2 regions of the Sulfitobacter sp. M13 genome follow, and region 1 is predicted to be linked to the other one. Evidence: riboswitches for the same ligand, from Rfam matches in the RefSeq annotation. Region 1 holds a riboswitch; the other holds the start of a gene.
The links. Region 1 has a riboswitch for thiamine pyrophosphate ahead of thiD (bifunctional hydroxymethylpyrimidine kinase/phosphomethylpyrimidine kinase). Riboswitches for the same ligand answer to the same signal wherever they lie in the genome.

Region 1 (9,579 bases):
ACCAAGAGCGATATATTCGGGGCGCAGGTCGAGGGCACGGGCCAGCTCTGCCTTGTCGTGGGTACTGACCCCAAGACGCGCACCAGCGTCGCGGATGGCAGACAGGTCTGCGGTATCCAGATCCTCCTGACCCAGATGGATAAAATCGCAGCCTTCCTCTAGCGCGATCTGCCAGTGATCGTTGATAACCAAGGTGCAGTCATGTGCCGCGCAGATCGCTTTGGCCTGCCGGATTTCACGGCGTAGCATGGGGGCGGCTGTGTCCTTTATCCGAAGCTGCACCAGCTTGATCCCCAGCGGCACCAGTCGGTCCAGCCATGCCGCACTGTCGAAAATCGGATAGAAACGGTCGAGGCTCATTCCAGAAACGCCTTTCCGATCAACGGAGTCGAGGGCGCGGCCATATCGCGGGGCGGCATCGGGTCGGCGTCGGCGGCAAGCTGTCCGGCGCGGATCGCGGTGGCAAAAGCTTCGGCCATGGCGGCGGGATCACCTGCATTGGCGACAGCGGTGTTCAGCAGCACCGCATCAAACCCCAGTTCCATCGCCTGTGCCGCGTGCGAAGGCAGGCCGATGCCCGCGTCGATCACCAGCGGCACGTCGGGGAAATGCGCGCGCATGGCACGCAGCCCAAAGACGTTGTTCAGCCCCATGCCCGACCCGATGGGCGCGCCCCAGGGCATCAACACTTCGCAACCCGCCCGCAAAAGTTTGTCCGCGACCACAAGGTCTTCGGTGGTGTAGGGAAAGACCTGAAACCCGTCCTCGGTCAGAATGCGCGCGGCCTCGACCAAACCAAAAACATCCGGTTGCAACGTGTCTTCTTCGCCGATGACTTCAAGCTTGATCCATCGGGTATCAAAGACCTCGCGTGCCATATGGGCGGTGGTGACGGCTTCCTTGACGCTGTGGCAGCCGGCGGTGTTGGGCAATACATGCACATCAAGCGCGCGGATCAGCTCCCAGAAATCCTGACCGGCGCGATCCCGCCCGCTTTCGCGGCGCAGGGATACCGTTGCCACCGCCGCACCGCTGCGGGCAAAGGCGTCGGACAGCACTTTGGGCGACGGGTATTGCGCGGTGCCCAGCATCAGACCATTGGCAAGCGTTTCGCCGTAGAAACTGCGCATCTCAACCTCCCTGCATGGGGGCGAGCACTTCGATGTTGTCGCCTGAGTTAAGGGGATGCGTCGCGCGCAGCGTGGCTGGGACAAAGCTGCCGTTCACGGCCGTGGCGACCTTGGCCCCGCCAAATCCTTCGGCCTCAAGCAAGGCGGCAAGAGTGGTCGCGTCGCTGTCGATCGGGGCACCGTTAAGCTGTAGTTTCATGGAATATCTCCGGTGTTTTGGCGTCAAGGATCAGGTCGGCCACCATCGTTGCCAGCGCGGGGGCCAGCAGAAAACCGTGGCGATAAAGGCCATTGGCGCGGATCAGATTGCCCTGCCGTTCGATGCGCGGCAGGTTGTCGGGAAAGGCGGGGCGGCTGTCGACGCCGATCTCGAGGATCTCGGCCTCGCCAAAAGCGGGCGACAGCGCGTAGGCCGCGCTTAGCAGTTCCAGCACAGACCGGACGCTGGCGTGACAGCCTGCGCGGCCTTCGACCATCGTGGCCCCCAGCATGTAAACACCGTCCCCCCGCGGCACGAGGTAAATTGGCACACGCGGGTGCAGCACGCGAATAGGGCGGTTGATGGAGACGTCGGGGCAGGACAGCAGCGCCATCTCACCCTTCACCCCACGCAACGCGGGCATATCGGCGCGTGCATGGTAGCCTCGGCAGTCGATCACCAACCCGTCTTTCGCGCGCGCATCCGGGTCGGCTTCGCATTGTTCGAAGGTGGCCCCGTCGGCGACCAGTCCGCGCCACAGCTCTGCCAGCGCAGTGCGGGGGGACAGATGAGCTTCGTCCTCGAAAAACAGGCCCTTGGCAAAGCGATCGCCCAGATCGGGCTCAAGCGCTTCGATCTCTGTGGTGGTCAAAGTTTTATGGCTATCCGTGCGTCGCGCAAAGCGCGTCAGATCACTTGTGTCCCGCGCTGGCGAGACGACAAGCGAGCCGCAGCGCTGGAGGGACGTCGTATGCTGCGCCCACCAGTCCGCCGCTTGTTGACCGAGCCGCACCACGGGTTCTTCGGCGCTTTCACCTTCGCAATAGGGGGCGAGCATCCCACCCGCCCACCACGAACACCCCTGCGGGCCGGGCTGGTTGGCACGGTCGATCAGATGCACGCGGGCCCCGCGATCCAGAAGGACGCGCGCGATGCACAGCCCTGCCACGCCTGCGCCGATGACGGTGATGCGGGTCATGGCCAGATCGCGTGAAAATGGTGCACGGGGCCGTGGCCGGTACCGATAGAAAGACGGTCGGCGGCGCGGATAGCCTCGTGGAGATAGCTATGGGCCGCCTGTACCGCGATGGCCAAGGGGGCGCCATGCGCGAGCTGTGCGGCGATGGCAGCGGCGTAGCTGCAACCCGTCCCATGGGTGTTGCGCGTGTCGATGCGCGGTGCAGACAGCCATGCAACACCCTGCGCGGTGACAAGCGCGTCGCTACAGATGTCGCCCGCGCCATGTCCGCCTTTCATCAGTACTGCTTTAGGCCCCATATCAAGCAGACATCGAGCCTGCGCTACCATCTGGTCAGCGGTGGTGGCTTCGGGCTGGTTCAGCAGGCGGGCGGCTTCGGGCAGGTTGGGGGTCAGCAGATCGGCGCCTGGCAGGATATAAGTAATCAGCGCTGCGACGGCTTGGTCCTGCAACAGCGCATCACCGGATTTAGCGATCATCACCGGATCAACCACGACGGCCCCTTTGAAACCGACTAGCGCCTGTGCCACCGCCTGAATGATCTGGGGCGAAAAAAGCATCCCCAGTTTGATCGACTGCACATCCAGATCCGACAGCACGGCGTCGATCTGGGCCGACACAATCTGGGCGGGGATTTCATGAACGGCGCTGACGGTACGGGTGTTTTGCGCGGTGACGGCGGTGATCACGCTGGCGGCATAAACACCATTGGCCGACATCGCCTTGATATCCGCCTGAATGCCGGCGCCGCCGCCGCTGTCCGAACCGGCGATGGTTAGGGAAATGGGGGTCTTCTTGGTCACGTGTTCGCCTCTCAGTGGCGGACAAACGGACGCAAGAATGAGCTTTGCGATATCGACACCAGGCCGCTGCACAAAGATACCCGTTCCCTACGCCGGTATTGCCCGGATCAGGTTCGACGGGTCGGTGCTTGCACCTCTCAGCCCCAAAGGGCACCCCGACGGATAGATGTTAATGCTGCTGCCCAAATGAGGGGCGAACAGCGTCGTTGCCTTAGGCGTAGCCAAGTTCACCGATCGGTGCAAGCTGCAAAATATTCGACCGATAGTGGCGTTTATTTGGGCAAAATCCGGCCTGTTTCGACAGCTCTCCTGACGCTTGTCAGTCGAAATAACACCTCGTAACCCAAAGCAACGTAACGTAACGAAGCCCATATTCGACGCCGTTAACCCTTTGGCATCAGCAAGCTAAGGCGGTTTGCCAAAAACCCATGCCTCGCTGCGGTATCAAGTTCTGTTCTGCGGTATTGGCATCGAAATATCTAACCCCTAGGCTGTTAAATAGATTGAGTCGGACAACCTCGGGAGGAGGGAGTTCGGCACTCGGGAGGACGCGTTTTTTTGCCCGTTCAGCGGGTCATACCGAACGCGTTACGTTGAGCATTGGGAGGTGCCGCGTGACATCTGCATATTCTGCGGCAGCCGTGATGCGGCAATCCCGAACAATCCAAAGATGAAAAACAGGGAGAGAAACCACATGAAAAATATGACACGTTTTGCCAAGGCCGCCGTCGGGTCTATCGCCGTATCCATGGCGCTTTCCGGTGCTGCTATGGCGCAAGACTATGAATGGCCGCGCCTGCTGGTGATCGCCACGCCGGGTACGTCGACGGGCAGCTTTGCCTCGACCAACGGCTGGGGGCCCACGCTGCAAAAAGAAACCGGCACGACCGTTCGGATTGTACCCGAAGACAGCGAACCCATGCGCTACAAGCGTCTGACCGACCGCGAGGATGTCGCAATTGCCTCTGTCTCGGCGTCGGAAATGGCGTTGCAGGCGGAAGGGGTCGGCGGCTATGCCTCGGCCAAACCAATGCCGCAACGCATCATGTGGCACCATAACGATACGCCGTGGGGCTTTGTTGTGGCCGGGGATTCCGATCTGCAAACCCTTGAAGACATTGGTAAAGGCGGCGTGCGCGTCACATCCGGCGTTTTCTCGCCCGCGATTGTGGCCGCGATCACCAAAGCTTTGCCCGCGTTTATCGGCATGACACCAGAGGAAGCGCAAGAAAAGATCGAGTTCGTTCCTGCCTCAAGCTACAGTGAAAACTGCCGCTCGGTCGTCGAAGGTAAATCTGACGTTGCCTATTGTTCGCCGATCTCCTCGGTCCTGTCCGAGATGGAAGGCGCGCCGGGCAGCATTCGCTGGCTGCCGATGGATCCTGCCAACAAAGAGGGCTGGGACGGCTATCTGAGCCACCGCCCCATGACCATCCCGTCGAAGATGTCCATGGGCGTAAGCACCGCCAAAGGCGTTGATTCCATGACATCGAACTTTGTCTACGCCGTGCCGGTCACGGCAGACGAGGACTTCGTTTACAACATGGCGAAATGGATCGATGAATCCCACGACAACTACAAAGGATCGCATGCGTTGGCGACCCGTATGTCGATCGAGCATTTCCGCAACTTCCTGGATGCCAACCCGATCCCGGTGCATGAGGGCACGGTGAAATACCTGCGCGAAATCGGCCAGTGGACCGAAGAAGACGATACCTGGAACACCGCAGCCATCGAAAAGATGGACGCCTGGATCGCCGCGCGTAACGCCGGCATGAAAGAAGCGATGGAACAGGGCGTCGAGATGAACTTTGAGAACCAGGAATACCTCGACATTCTGGCCAAGCACACCGACGGCCTCGAGCCTTTCCGCTCGCGTCTGTAACGCCACCGGACCGACAAAAGGACGGAGTGGTACCGCTGCTCCGTCCTCTTAAAGATATCGCATAAGCGGCTTTAATTGCAGGATTTTCCATGTCAGCGACTCATCAACAACCAGCGGCTGAAGCGGCTGTCGATCCCGCGTCAGAGACGACGCGCCTAGGGGGATTATTTTCATTCACCAGCATTGCTTTTGTGGTGCTGTGTACCTTTGGCCTCGGGTTGGGGCTGGCCTATGTGTTTGGCGTGCCCATTGGCGGGCGGCGCCTGATTGAGGGGCAGTATTACTGGGTCTTTATCGGCACTTTCCTTGCCGCGGCCTATATTGCGCTGCCGGCAAAGCAATCGCACACAAGCGTGCCTATCTATGACATCGTGGCGGCCGCCGTGGGCTTTGGCATCTGCATGTGGTTCTCCATGTACGCATGGGAGATCGTTCAGGCGGGCTGGACCAACTTTTACGCCGGTGTGGTGTTGTGGCTGCTGATGCTCGAGATCGCGCGGCGGTCGGGAGGCGTGCCGTTCTTGTTGGTGGTCCTTATCCTTGGACTCTACCCACTGGTCGCAGATTATTTCCCGGGGCTCCTTATGGGCATCCCCTATACGTTCGAACGCATGATCGAAGCGCATGTCTTTCGCACCGAAGGCCTGATGGGCATCACGACCAAGATCGTGGCCGAGATCGTGCTGGGCTTTCTGGTCTTTGCGGGCGTGTTGATTGCGACGGGAGCGGGGCAGTTCTTTATTGATCTCGCCAATGCGGGCTTTGGCAAATACCGCGGTGGCCCTGCGAAAGTGTCTATCGTGGCCAGCGCCTTTTTCGGGTCGCTGTCGGGGTCGATTTTCTCCAACATCGCGGGCACCGGGTCGATCACTATTCCAACTATGAAAAAGGTCGGCTACCCGGCCCATTACGCCGGCGCAATCGAGGCATGTGCCTCGACTGGCGGTGTGGTGATGCCGCCGGTGATGGGGGCGATTGCCTTTGTCATGGCGATCACCATCGGGGTGGATTACGCGACCGTGATGATTGCTGCGATCCTGCCGTCGGCGCTGTTCTATTTCGGTCTGATCCTGCAGGTTGACGCCTATGCCGCGCGCAAAGGGCTTGTGGGAATGAAACCCGAACACCTGCCTTCTGCCCGCGAGGTAATGAAGCGTGGCTGGCCGTTCCTGCTGGTCATGATCTTTCTGGTCTGGGGTCTGCTGTATATGCGGTGGGAATACTATGCCCCGTGGTACGCCAGTGCCCTGATGATCGCGCTAAGCTTCCTGCAGCGTGAAACCATGATGACACCGGCGCGTATTTTTGAAACCCTGCGCCAAGTCGGCACGCTGGTCACGCAAACGGCGGCGATCATTCTGCCGATTGCCTTTGTTGTCAGCGCGTTGACGATCACGGGCGTCACGGGGTCGATGACATCGGGTCTGGTCGCCTTAGGCGGGGATAACGTCTATCTTGTGATCGCGCTTGGGGTTTTGGCCTGCTTTATCATGGGGATGGCGGGGCTGGCGATTGTGGCCTACATCTTCCTTGCGGTCACGCTTGCGCCTGCGATCATCGAAATCGGCGGGCTGAACACCGTCGCGGTGCACTTCTTTATCGTCTACTACGCGATGCTGTCGGTGATCACGCCTCCCGTTGGCGCTGCGGCGTTTCTTGCGGCGACCATTGCGGGGGCCAAGCCGATGCTGACGTCCTTTACCGCGATGCGGCTTGGGGTTGTGATCTACTTTGTGCCGCTGTTCTTCCTGTTCCAGCCTGCGCTGGTGTTGCAGGGGGACCTGACGCCGCTGATCTATGTGCTGCCGTCGATCATCATTGGCATCACGCTGCTGTCCGGCGGGCTAGAAGGCTATCTGCTGGGCGTCGGCATGGTGCGGCCTTGGCTGCGTCTGCCGCTGGGGATCGCGGGGTTTGCGTTCAGCTTTCCCGGCCTGTTGACGACGCTGATTGGCGGCGTCGCGTCGGCCCTGATCGTCGCGGTGATCTGGCGTGACAACCGCAACGGCGTGGTTGCAGTGCCTTGAAACAGGGCGCGCGGGGGGTGACCTCGCGCGCCGTCCCTTATGAGGTTTGGGTCGGGCGCAGCTGTGCCGTCCCAAAGGCGCTAAGCGCCAACATAACAGCCGCTGTTGCCAGACAAAGCGCCAGCCCGCCAATCTGGTAGGTGAACCCCGATAGCAGCGTGCCCGCCAAACGTCCGGCCGCATTGGCCATATAGTAGAACCCCACATCCATCGTGACCCGCTTGGCCTCTGTGAAGCTGAGGATCAGATAGGAGTGCAGGGCTGAATTCACCGCAAAGATCGCCCCGAACACCAGCAAGCCGCCAACAATCGTCAGCGTCAGCGCGGCGGAGGGTGCAGGCGTGATCCAGACCAGCGCTGCCAACAAGGCCGGCACGACCACAAGCGCGAGGTTCCAGTGACGGGCTTGGGTTAGTGTCTCAAGCTCGGTCCGGCGGTCGGCTCTCAAGATACGCGGGGCCCAGCCTTGCACGGCACCATATAAGATCGTCCACACCGCCATAAAGCTGCCGATCATAAAGAAGGCGTCGCGCTTGCTTTCGACGCTGCCATCAGACAGCACCGCGTAGAAATAGATCGGGATGCCCACGACAAACCACACGTCGCGCGCCCCGAACAGAAACAGCCGCGCGGCGCTGAGCCAGTTGATATTGCGGTTCTTCGACAGCACTTCGGTGAACTTGGCGTCCTTGCGCCCCACGGGCAGGCCCGCGGGCATACCGATGATCACGCCGATCAGGATCACGAACAGGATCGCGGCCATCAACAACGCCGACGGGACAAACCCGAGCAAGGCCAGCATCCCCGCCCCCAGCAGGAAGCCCGCGCCCTTGACCGCGTTCTTCGATCCGGTCAGCAGGGCGACCCAGCGAAACAACCCGCCCCCCGTTGTAGGGGCCAACAGCTTGACCGCGGATTTAGAGCTCATCTTGGCCAGATCCTTGGCCACGCCAGACAGCCCCTGCACCAGCATCACAAACACGACGGAGGCAGTCACGCTCCATGCCGGATCAAGCTGCGTCAGCGCCAGCAGGGCGATAACCTGCAACGACAGCCCCGCATAAAGTGTCGAGGTCAGTCCAAAGCGCGCCGCGATCCAGCCCGCCGACAGGTTGGTCACGACACCTGCGATCTCGTACAACACGAACAGATAGGCCAGCTGCACCGGAGAGAACCCCAGCGTGTGAAAATGCAGCAGCACCAGCATCCGCAGCGCCCCGTCGGTCAGCATGAACGCCCAATAGGCGGCTGTGACGGCAATATAAGCGGTAAATCCGGCAGGGCGTGTCACAGCTTGCCGCCCACCATCAGCGCCACATCCACCAGACGGTGCGCATAGCCCATTTCGTTGTCATACCACGCATAGACTTTGACCTGCGTGCCATTCACCACCATCGTAGACGGCGCATCAACAATCCCGCTGCGGGTGTCATTGGTGTAATCCGACGACACGAGCGGGCGTTCCTCATAGCCCAGAATGCCCTTTAGCGGCCCTTCGGCGGCGGTTTTGAACAGGGCGTTGACCTCTTCCACACTCGTCTCACGCTCCAGCTCGAACACGCAGTCGGTGATCGACGCATTCAGCAGCGGCACCCGCACGGCGTGACCGTTCAGCTTGCCGGTCAATTCAGGGTAGATCAGCGTGATCGCCGTGGCTGATCCCGTGGTGGTGGGGATTAGGTTGGTCAGCGCTGATCGCGCCCGGCGCATGTCCTTGGCGGGGCGGTCCACGATGGTTTGTGTGTTGGTCACATCATGGATCGTGGTGATTGACCCATGCTTGATCCCGATGCCTTCCAGCAGCACTTTGACCACGGGCGCAAGGCAGTTGGTCGTGCAGCTGGCGGCGGTGACGATCGTGTGGGCTGCGGGGTCATAGGTATCGTCGTTCACGCCATAGACGATATTCGCCGTCGGCCCGTCTTTAACCGGCGCTGAGACGACGACCTTTTTCACACCCGCCTCGAAATAGGGGGCGAGCTTGGCCTCGGTCTTGAACGCGCCGGTGCAATCGATCACCACGTCCACGCCGTCCAGCGGCAGGTCCTTGATCGACTTGGTGCTGGTCACAGGAATACGCGTGCCATCGATGGTGATCGCGCTGTCGTCCACGCTGAATGCCGCAGGCCAGCGGCCGTGGACGGAATCGAACTGCAGCAGATGCGCGTGCATTTCCGGATCGCCGACGGAGTCGTTGATAAAGGCGATCTTTACGCCCTGTTCCAGCAAGGGGCGCAGCGCCAGTTTTCCGATGCGTCCAAGGCCGTTCAAAGCATAGGTGGTCATGGTGATTTCATCCTGTGGTCACTTGGGCCGCCCCGATGGCATCAACCCGTTTTTGCAAGGCAGCGCGGTCCAGCGCATCGAAAGGCAGCGCGGTAAAGGCCGAAAGCCGGTTGTGCAGCGCGCCATATGTCTGTTGAAAAGCCAGTCGTCGTTCGGCCTCTGTCCCTTCGGCTTTGACCGGATCGGGCAAACCCCAATGGCCTGACACAGGCTGGCCGGGCCATGTAGGGCATTCCTCGTTCGCGGCGTGGTCACAGACGGTAAAGACAA
Region 2 (9,579 bases), 1.2 Mb from region 1:
TGTCCCAGCACGAACATGAACTCTTGCACCCCTTCAGCGACCAAGGGGCCCGTGTTCATGGTTTCCAGAATATAGATGCCATTGTCCTTGAGCAGCGTGACGTGACCATAGAACACCTTGTCACCCTCTTTCGGCGGAATGGACTCTAGGCCCCACGTGTCTGCGCCCACGGCCATCGGATTCATCGCTGCGACAAACACCGCGCCTTCGTTATTCAGCCCCGGTTCGGTCGACCCCCACGCGCTTGGGTCGCTTTCCATCATGCCATCGGTCCAACCGGTGTGAAACAGGACGATATCGCCTTCGTTCACAGTGACCTGTTGCGCTTCCATCGCGGCGGTGATCTCTGCCTCGCCGAAATGCTCTCCGGCGGCCAGCACGTCCTTGCCCATATGCTTGGCCATATCAATGATCACAGCGCGCCCGACCAAGGGCGGCACAGCGTGGGTCCCCAATTTTGTCAGGCCGCTGATTGCCGAGATTTCCTTTTCGTCCAGACAGTTATAGTACATCCCGTTTTCCCCGAGATGCCCCAGCCCGTCCAGCTGCGACCCGATTCCGATCCAGGTTTGCAGCAAGTCGTCATTATAGTTGCCTTCATAGCCAAAGGACGACAGTTTTTGCCCACCGTGCTGGTTGGGCTGAACGATTTGCAGGTTCAAAGACCGCGGCGGAAAGGCAGGGGTGTCCGGTCCGATCACGATCCCCAGCGGCATGGATTTGCCTTGTTTGATCAGTTTGGCCGCCTCTAGCGTGCGGGCGTCGCTGATCAGGTTGGCCGATCCCAATTGATCCTCTGCCCCCCATTGCGACGGGGCGCAGTCTTGCGCCCATGCGGCAGTTGCCCCGAAACCGATGGATACGGCAGTAGCAATAATCTTGGTTAATTTCATGTTTCCCTCCCAGAAAGCAGGGCGCGGAACACTCAGGAGACCTGCGATTCCACACCCCAGAGGGTCAGGCTAGCACGAATTGCAATCCTGACACGCATTTTCGCGTGCTGTCAGCTTGGGGTTCCTTGGGGGGTGCTGCTCGCCTTGGACTTGGACCGGTCCAGCCCCAGTTGGCGTTCCCGCCAGATGATCGCGGCACCGCCCGCAATGACCAGACCGGCCCCGATCAGGATCGCAGGTGTCGGGATTTCGCTGAACAACACCCAGCCGATCAGCACCGCGAAAATCATCGAGGCATAGTCGAATGGGGCCAGCATCGACACTGGCCCATAGCGATATGACGCGGTGATCATGATCTGCGACACCCCGCCGATCATGCCCGACAGGATCAACAACGCCGAGACCTGCCAACCGGGATTAACCCACCAAAGCGGCTCCCAATTGATCACCATCCCTGCGGGCAGGGTAAAGAACGAAAGGCAGGTCGCGGTGAGTGAAAAGTAGAACACGATGGCCGCCGTGCTGTCGGTTTGCACCAGACGGCGCACGTGGATCTGGACAAGCGCACGCATGATCGACGCAGCCACCACCATAATCGCGCCCATCATCGCCAGTTGCGACACGCTATCCCCCTCCACGGTGAAGCGGGGGTACAGAACGATCAACACCCCGATCAACCCGATCGCCACAGCGGACAGGCGGAACACACGCACCTGTTCGCCCAATAATATCGCGGCAAAGATCACGGTGAAGAGCGGCGTGGCATAGCCGATAGCCGTCACCTCTGGCAGGGGCAGCAGGCTTAGCCCCGCAAAGGTCAGCGCCATCGCCGTTGTCCCGAAGATACCGCGCCAGACGTGCCCCATCAGGTTGCTTGGCTTTAACCCGTCGCGCAGGTCACCGCGTTGCCACAGCCATAGGATGATCATCGGAAAGGCAAAAAACGACCGGTAGAACACGGCTTGGGCGGCGGGCACGGTGTCCGTCGCGATCTTGATGAGGGCCGCCATGACCGAGAACAGAAAGACCGCCCCCAGTTTAAGGGCGATGGCCCGGCCGGGGCGGTGCTCTGTCGTGGTGCTTTGCATGGCGAATACTTGCGCCTGTGCGTTTCAAGTTGCAAGACCCGGCGTCAACCTGCGCGTGTTATTCCCGCCCATGTGCGGAAAATCCGAGCGTCCTGCGCAACTTAGCCGATGACGCCCTGATTTTCGCCGACCTGACCGCGATGCAGCAGCATATGATCCAGCAGCACACAGGCCATCATCGCCTCGCCCACGGGCACGGCGCGGATACCAACGCACGGATCGTGGCGACCCTTGGTGATGATCTCTGTGTCTTCGCCGGATTTTGTGATCGTTTTGCGCGTGGTCAGGATGCTCGACGTCGGTTTGACCGCGAAACGCAGCACGATGTCTTGGCCGGTGCTGATGCCGCCCAGAATACCGCCCGCATGGTTCGACGAATAGACAGGGCCGTCGGCGCCCATGCTGATCTCGTCTGCGTTCAACTCTCCGGTCAGCATGGCGGCGGGCATGCCTTCGCCGATCTCGACGCCTTTGACGGCGTTGATGCTCATCATCGCTGCGGCCAGATCGGTGTCGAGCTTGCCATAGACCGGCGCGCCAAGGCCCGCGGGCACGCCGCGTGCCGTTATTTCGATGATCGCGCCAACGGACGATCCTGACTTGCGCAGACCGTCCAGATACGCGGCCCAGTCGTCAGCCGCTTTGGCGTCGGGCACCCAGAACGGGTTCTGTTCGATCTGGTCCCAATCAAACGTATCTCGGTCGATTTTATGCGGGCCCATCTGCACCATGTAACCGGTGATCTGCACTTTCGGGGCAATCGCCTTGATCGCCTCGCGGGCGAGTCCGCCTGCGGCCACACGCGACGCGGTTTCACGTGCCGATGACCGCCCGCCGCCGCGATAATCGCGGATGCCGTATTTCTGGAAATACGTGATGTCGGCGTGACCGGGGCGGAACTTGTCCTTGATGTCGCCGTAGTCCTTGGACCGCTGGTCGGTGTTCTCGATCATCAGCTGGATCGGTGTGCCGGTGGTGACGCCTTCGAACACGCCTGACAGGATCCGCACCTCGTCCGCTTCGCGGCGCTGCGTGGTGTATTTGTTCTGGCCGGGTTTGCGCTTGTCCATCCACTGCTGGATCATCTCTTCGGTGATCGTCACACCGGGGGGGCAGCCGTCAACCGTGGCCCCCAAAGCAGGCCCGTGGCTTTCGCCCCAGGTGGTCACGCGGAAAAGATGGCCAAAGCTGTTGATCGACATGGGATGTGCTCCTTTGGCGGTGATCCTTAACGGGGGCAGGACCATGCCTCAAGGGGTTTCACCTTGCGCGTGGGCCACAGGCGTTCTACCGATAAGGCACCTCGGGGGGCCAATAGGCTGAGATGTGCGCGCACGGACCCGTTGAACCTGAACCGGTTAACACCGGCGGAGGGAAGGTCTGGACACACCTCCAACGCTTTCTGACGCCGCATTTTGGAGGATGCCATGAAGTATCTTACACTTGCTGCCACCACACTTTTCGCCACCTCGGCGCTGGCCGATACGCCTGAACTGGTGGTCTATACCTACGATAGCTTTGTCGCCGAATGGGGCCCCGGCCCGGTGATCGAAGCTGCCTTTGAAGCAGAGTGTGCCTGTGATCTGAAATTCGTCGGCATGGGCGATGGCGCGGCGCTGCTGGCGCGGCTCAAGCTGGAAGGCGCGCGTTCTGACGCCGATCTGGTACTGGGGCTTGATACCAGCCTGATCGCGGCGGCCAAGGAAACAGGGTTGTTCGCGACTGCCACAGTTGATGCGGATTACGACCTGCCCGTCACATGGGAGGACGACAGCTTTGCCCCCTACGACTGGGGCTATTTTGCCTTTGTCCATAACGCCGATCTGACACCGCCTGCAAACTTTCGCGCGCTGGCCGACAGTGACCTCAAAATCGTGATCCAAGACCCGCGGTCCTCTACCCCCGGTCTGGGTCTGCTGATGTGGGTCAAGGAGGCTTACGGCGACGAGGCCCCCGCGATCTGGGAAGGTTTGGCGGATAACGTCGTGACCGTGACCAAAGGCTGGTCCGAAGCCTACGGCCTGTTCCTTGAAGGCGAGGCCGACATGGTGCTGAGCTATACCACGTCCCCCGCCTACCACCTGATCGCCGAAGAAGACGCGACCAAAGCCGCCGCCGCCTTTGACGAAGGGCACTACATGCAAATCGAAGTCGTCGGCAAACTGGCGGGCACCGACCAGCCCGCGCTGGCCGATCAATTCATGCAGTTCATGGTATCTGACGCCGCGCAATCTGTGCTGCCCACGACCAACTGGATGTACCCCGCCGTTACGCCCCAAGGGGGTCTGCCAGAGGGTTTCGACCAGTTGATCCAGCCGGGCAAGGCGCTGTTGATCCCGAACGATGACGTGCCCGCCCTGCGCGAGGAAGCATTGGCCGAATGGCTTTCCGCTCTCTCGCAATAAGCACCAAGTCCGGCATCAGCGCCGCCCTTTTTGTGGCAGCGCTGATCCTTGTTGCGGTAGTGGCCGTGCTGTGGCGGGCCGAGTTCGGCAGCGGGCTTGGCCCCGCCGATTGGGCCGCGATCCGGTTTACCGTGCTACAAGCCGTGCTTTCTGCGCTGCTTTCTACCGCGCTGGCGATCCCTGTGGCCCGTGCGCTGGCGCGGCGGCGCTTTGTCGGGCGCGGGCTGCTGGTGACGCTGCTTGGGGCGCCCTTTATCCTGCCGGTGATCGTCGCCGTGCTGGGGGTGCTTGCGGTGTTTGGCCGCGCGGGCTGGCTGAATGCGGGTCTGGCGCTGGTCGGACTGTCCGGCATCTCTATCTACGGGCTGCACGGAGTCGTGCTGGCACATGTCTTCTTTAACCTGCCACTGGCAACGCGACTGCTGTTGCAGGCGTGGCAAACCGTGCCCGCTGAGCGTTTCCGGCTGGCAGCGCAGCTTGACCTTACCCCCCGCGCCGTGTTCCGCAGCATTGAACTGCCCCTGCTCCGCCAGATCCTGCCCGGCACAGCGGCGTTGATCTTTGTGATCTGCCTGACCAGTTTTGCCGTGGCCCTGACACTGGGCGGCGGCCCCCGTGCCACCACGATCGAGCTGGCAATCTATCAAGCGTTCCGTTTCGACTTTGACCTGAACCGCGCGGCACTGCTGTCGCTGGTGCAGCTTGGCCTTGCCGGTAGCACAGCGGCGCTGGCGTTGTGGATCATCCCCGTCATCAGTCTGGGGGGCGGGCAGGACCGCCCGCTACAACGGTGGGATGCACGCGGCGGGCTGCAACGGGGGCTGGATGCGCTGTTCATCACACTGGCGGCGGGGTTTTTGTTGTTGCCACTGGCCTCGGTCGTGCTGCGAGGGGTGATCGGTCTGCCGCAGATGCCTGTCAGCGTATGGCAGGCAGCGGGAACCTCTGTCACCGTGGCGTTGATCAGCGTGGGGGTGTTGCTGGTGCTTGCCCTGCCCCTCGCGGGCTGGATTGCAACCCGCGCCCGCGGCGGCATAGAGGCAGTGGGCCTGTTGGGTCTTGCCGCATCGCCGCTGATGATCGGCACCGGCTGGTTCATTCTGATCAACCCTGTCGCCAGCCCTTTTGCGCTGGCCTTGCCCGTGACGGCGCTGGTCAATGCGCTGATGGCCCTACCCTTTGCTCTACGAATTCTGGTGCCCCGCCTGCGCGACACGGTTCAGGTTTACGGCAGGCAGGCGCAAATGTTAGGGCTGCGCGGTTGGCCTCTTTGGCGTAGGCTGATCATGCCACGGCTGCGCCCGCAGATCGGATTTGCCGCAGGGTTGACCGGTGCGCTGTCGATGGGCGATCTGGGGGTCATCGCCTTGTTCGCTGACCCTGACAGTGCGACCCTACCGCTACAAATGTACCGGCTGATGGGGGCCTACCGGATGGAGGCCGCCGCCGGTGCGGCACTGATCCTGTTGGCGTTATCGCTCGGGATTTTCTGGATATTCGACAAGGGAGGGCGCTGGCATGCTGACGCTTGAGACCGCGCAGATCACCCAAGGCAGCTTTGCCTTGCACGCCGACCTGACCATTGCGCCCGCGCAAACCTATGCGGTGATCGGCCCCTCGGGGGCGGGGAAATCGACACTGCTGGGGGCGCTTTGCGGATTTATACCGTTGAGCAAGGGCAAGCTGCTCTGGCAGGGCGCGGACATCACCCACGCCGCCCCCGGCGCGCGACCCATAACGATGCTGTTTCAGGACAACAACCTGTTTCCCCACCTCAGCGTCTTGCAGAATGTCGGCCTTGGCCTGCGCCCCGACCTGCGGCTGCGCAGCGCCGAACAATCCCGCGTAGAAGATGCGCTTGCACGGGTCGGGCTGCAGGATATGGCAACACGCAAACCTGCGGAACTGTCGGGCGGGCAGCAAAGCCGTGTGGCGCTGGCGCGTGTGCTGGTACAGGCGCGCCCGCTGGTGTTACTGGATGAACCCTTTGCCGCACTTGGTCCTGCCCTGCGCAACGATATGCTTGATCTGGTGGCAGAGCTGGCCGCAGAAACCGGCGCAGCGCTGATCATGGTGACCCACGCCCCCGAAGACGTGCGCCGTATCGCGGATCAGGTGATCTTTGTCGAAGGCGGCACTGCGCAGGCACCGCAGCCCGCTGCAGCACTTATGGATAATCCGCCCGACGCGCTGCGTGCCTATCTTGGGTGATCAGAACACAATGGTGTAAAAGCTCAACGACGTGATCAGGATCATCAGATAGCCGAGCAGCACATAGAGCCCGTCGCGGGTAAACAGGCCAAAGGCAAATAGCGCCACAGTGCCGCCGCCAAGCGAAGAGGCGAAGGGTACGAATTCCAGCAACGGCCAAGCGACCGGCATAACCACGCAAGTAACCAAAGTCAGCAGCCGCATCGGCCCCGTGGTCAGGAACTGAAGCCGCTTGCCCGAGTGACGGTCGAAAAACGCCGCGGGCTTGCGCAGCCACTTGACCCCGAACTGCAATCTCGAAGATTTCACTTCGCGGCGCAGCAGGAACTGCGGCAGCCACAACCGTTTGCGCCCATAGACCGCCTGCGCCGACAGAAGGATGATGACCAGCGCCATAAAGCTGGACACGCCGAACACCCCTGATAGGGGGGACACCAGCAACAACGCCGCCAACAGGATAAACGGAAGCAGGGACCGCTCTCCGAATTCATTCAACACGTCGTCTATCGTTACGGTGTCGTGGCGGGCTGCATGTTCCACTCCATCCAGCAGATGGGTCAGACTTCGCTCGTCAGTATCTTGCATCTGCCCCCCAAAGGTCAGCCGTCTTGTTCAATCAATGCCGCAAGCCCCGATCGATAGGTCGGATACTGCGGTACCCAGCCCAACGCCTGCTTGGTGCGGTCGTTCCGAACCTTCTTGCTTTCCGCGTAAAAGCTGCGGGCCATCGGGGTCATATCGGCCTCTTCAAACGGTATCGCGGGGGGCACGGGCAGGCCGAGCAGTTCCGCCGCGTGAGCGATCACATCCTGAGGCGGCGCGGGGTCGTCGTCGCACAGGTTATAGACAGCCCCCGCATCGGGTCGCTGCAATGACAGCTCAAGCGCTTGGGCAATGTCTTCGACGTGGATGCGGGAAAACACCTGCCCCTGCTTGATGATCCGCCGCGCCGTACCGGCACGCACCTTGGCAAAGGGGCCGCGCCCGGGGCCATAGATGCCCGCCAAACGAAAGATATGCAGCGGCAAATCAGGGATCGCCTGCCACCGCGCCTCTGCCGTGACCCGGGCACGCCCGCGCTTTGTCGATGGTGTGAGTGGCGTGTCTTCGTCCACCCAATCGCCCGCGTGATCGCCGTAAACGCCCGTGGTCGACAGATAGCCAACCCACCGTAGATCGATGGCCGCGCGGGTGACCGCATCTTCCACCGCATTCAACACAGGATCGCCAGCACTGTCCGGTCCGGCGGAGACAAGCACGTTGGGAAACTCTGCGATCAACGCGCCCAGATCAGCGCCGGGCCAAACGATCGGCTCTACACCCGTGGCGGCAATGGCGTCGGCCTTGTCAGCGCTGCGCGTGGTGCCGACGATACGCCAGCCATGCGGCACCAGACGCGCCGCCAATGCGCGCGCGCTAAAACCGTGACCGATTGAAAGCAGCGTTTTGTCCATGGGACGTCCTTTCTATGTCGTCGTCTTGGGCAGGTTGATCCGCTGGCCTTTGGGGACCAACGCATTCATCTGCGCGATATGTTCCGGCAGGCACTTGGACAAAAAGTCATACGTCTTGACCACATGCGCCCGTGCCGCAGGCCCTAAATGCGCATATCGCGTCGGATGGGCCAAGACTTCTGCCACCTGATCGCCCAGCGCATCGGGATCAAAGAAATCGCACAGCAGGCCGGTTTCGCCATGGGTAATCGCCTCGCGCACGGGGGCCACATCAGAGCCGACAATCGTCGCGCCCATCGCCATCGCTTCGAGCAGAGACCACGACAGCACAAACGGCATCGTCAGATACAAATGGCAGCGGCTGATCTGCACGACCTTCTGGTAATCCTCGTAAGGCAGCTTGCCCAGAAAATGCACGCGGGACCAATCCACGTCCTTGCCAACCTCTGCCTCCATCTCGGCGCGCAGCCCGCCGGGGTGTTTGCTTTTGCCGCCATAAGACGTGTCATTCCCGCCCACCACCAGCACCCGCGCATTGGGCCGTTGTTTCAGGATGCGAGGCAGCGCCCGCATGAACACATGGAATCCCCGCGTGCGTTCAAGGTTGCGCGATACGAAGGTCAGCACCTCGTCGTCCTTCGTCAGTACGTGGTCCAGCCGCCCCAGTTTCAGCGTCACCGACGGGTTCGGGCGCAGCTGATCGGTGCGTATCCCGTCGTGGCAGACATAGAGCTTGCGATGAAAGCTTTGCGGGAAACGGTCGCGCTGCCAGTAGGTCGGGCTTAGCCCCACATCAACGGTTTCGATATTCGCCAGCGGCACGGCGTTGCGCGCATGCAGCAAAAACGGTGTGTTCTCGGTCACGGGCTCTTCGGGGTCAAAGCCCACGGGCCCGCCGGTTTCGCTGTAATAGTATTCGAAAAAGCCGATGATCGGGACATCGGGCCATATCTGTTTGAAAAACGTCAGCTCCCCCCACCCCACGTGTCCCACGACAATATCCGGCTTGAACCCTTCGCTGCGTTCGATCTGCTTGGCCGCACGGGCAGCGCCCAAACCGTTGCCCGTGGATTCCTCCCAGTTCTTTGACAGCCCATAGGCGTCCTCTGCCGGTCGGTGATGAGTCTTGTAGACCCGCGTTTCGACGCCATCAAAGCGGGGCGGGTTCTTGCGTTGGGTCAGAAAATAGATCTGGTGCGCACGTTGGTCGGCCAGCCATTGCACCAGCTCGCGGTATTGGCCGGGCATATTCTGGTGCACAAACATAATCTTCATGGGATAGCCTTACGTGCTGTTGGTCGCCCACAGTTAGCCCAGTCGGCATGGACAGTGCAAACGCCACAAAGCCTCGTGCTTGAACCTCGGGCAATCTTCGTGTCAACGTCAGGTATGAAAGAACACACATTCCCCTCATGGCCCGATGTGGCTGAACAACTGGTCGCCGTCGCAGCGGGACGCAGCGCTGCGGATACGATCATCACCGGCGGTATCTGGGTCAACGTGCATACGCGCGAAACCCTGCCGGACC

Region 2: another riboswitch for thiamine pyrophosphate. It lies ahead of thiB (thiamine ABC transporter substrate binding subunit); the one in region 1 lies ahead of thiD (bifunctional hydroxymethylpyrimidine kinase/phosphomethylpyrimidine kinase).

The regions. Positions count from the first base shown of each region.
Region 1 covers NZ_CM130281.1:1,814,789-1,824,367, forward strand. Annotated here, with positions in the region: gene ACVBAU_RS08690 (thiamine phosphate synthase) at 1-360, opposite strand, end outside; gene ACVBAU_RS08695 (thiazole synthase) at 357-1,130, opposite strand; gene thiS (sulfur carrier protein ThiS) at 1,132-1,329, opposite strand; gene ACVBAU_RS08705 (FAD-dependent oxidoreductase) at 1,313-2,308, opposite strand; gene thiD (bifunctional hydroxymethylpyrimidine kinase/phosphomethylpyrimidine kinase) at 2,305-3,111, opposite strand; TPP riboswitch at 3,179-3,279, opposite strand; gene ACVBAU_RS08715 (TAXI family TRAP transporter solute-binding subunit) at 3,806-4,996, shown strand; gene ACVBAU_RS08720 (TRAP transporter permease) at 5,086-7,023, shown strand; gene arsJ (organoarsenical effux MFS transporter ArsJ) at 7,061-8,314, opposite strand; gene ACVBAU_RS08730 (ArsJ-associated glyceraldehyde-3-phosphate dehydrogenase) at 8,311-9,309, opposite strand; gene ACVBAU_RS08735 (arsenate reductase/protein-tyrosine-phosphatase family protein) at 9,317-9,579, opposite strand, start outside.
Region 2 covers NZ_CM130281.1:576,478-586,056, reverse strand. Annotated here, with positions in the region: gene ACVBAU_RS02680 (cyclase family protein) at 1-893, opposite strand, end outside; gene ACVBAU_RS02675 (DMT family transporter) at 1,004-1,981, opposite strand; gene aroC (chorismate synthase) at 2,083-3,183, opposite strand; TPP riboswitch at 3,276-3,374, shown strand; gene thiB (thiamine ABC transporter substrate binding subunit) at 3,409-4,386, shown strand; gene ACVBAU_RS02660 (thiamine/thiamine pyrophosphate ABC transporter permease ThiP) at 4,362-5,918, shown strand; gene ACVBAU_RS02655 (thiamine ABC transporter ATP-binding protein) at 5,905-6,597, shown strand; gene ACVBAU_RS02650 (exopolysaccharide biosynthesis protein) at 6,598-7,182, opposite strand; gene ACVBAU_RS02645 (SDR family oxidoreductase) at 7,197-8,051, opposite strand; gene ACVBAU_RS02640 (glycosyltransferase family 4 protein) at 8,064-9,326, opposite strand; gene ade (adenine deaminase) at 9,441-9,579, shown strand, end outside.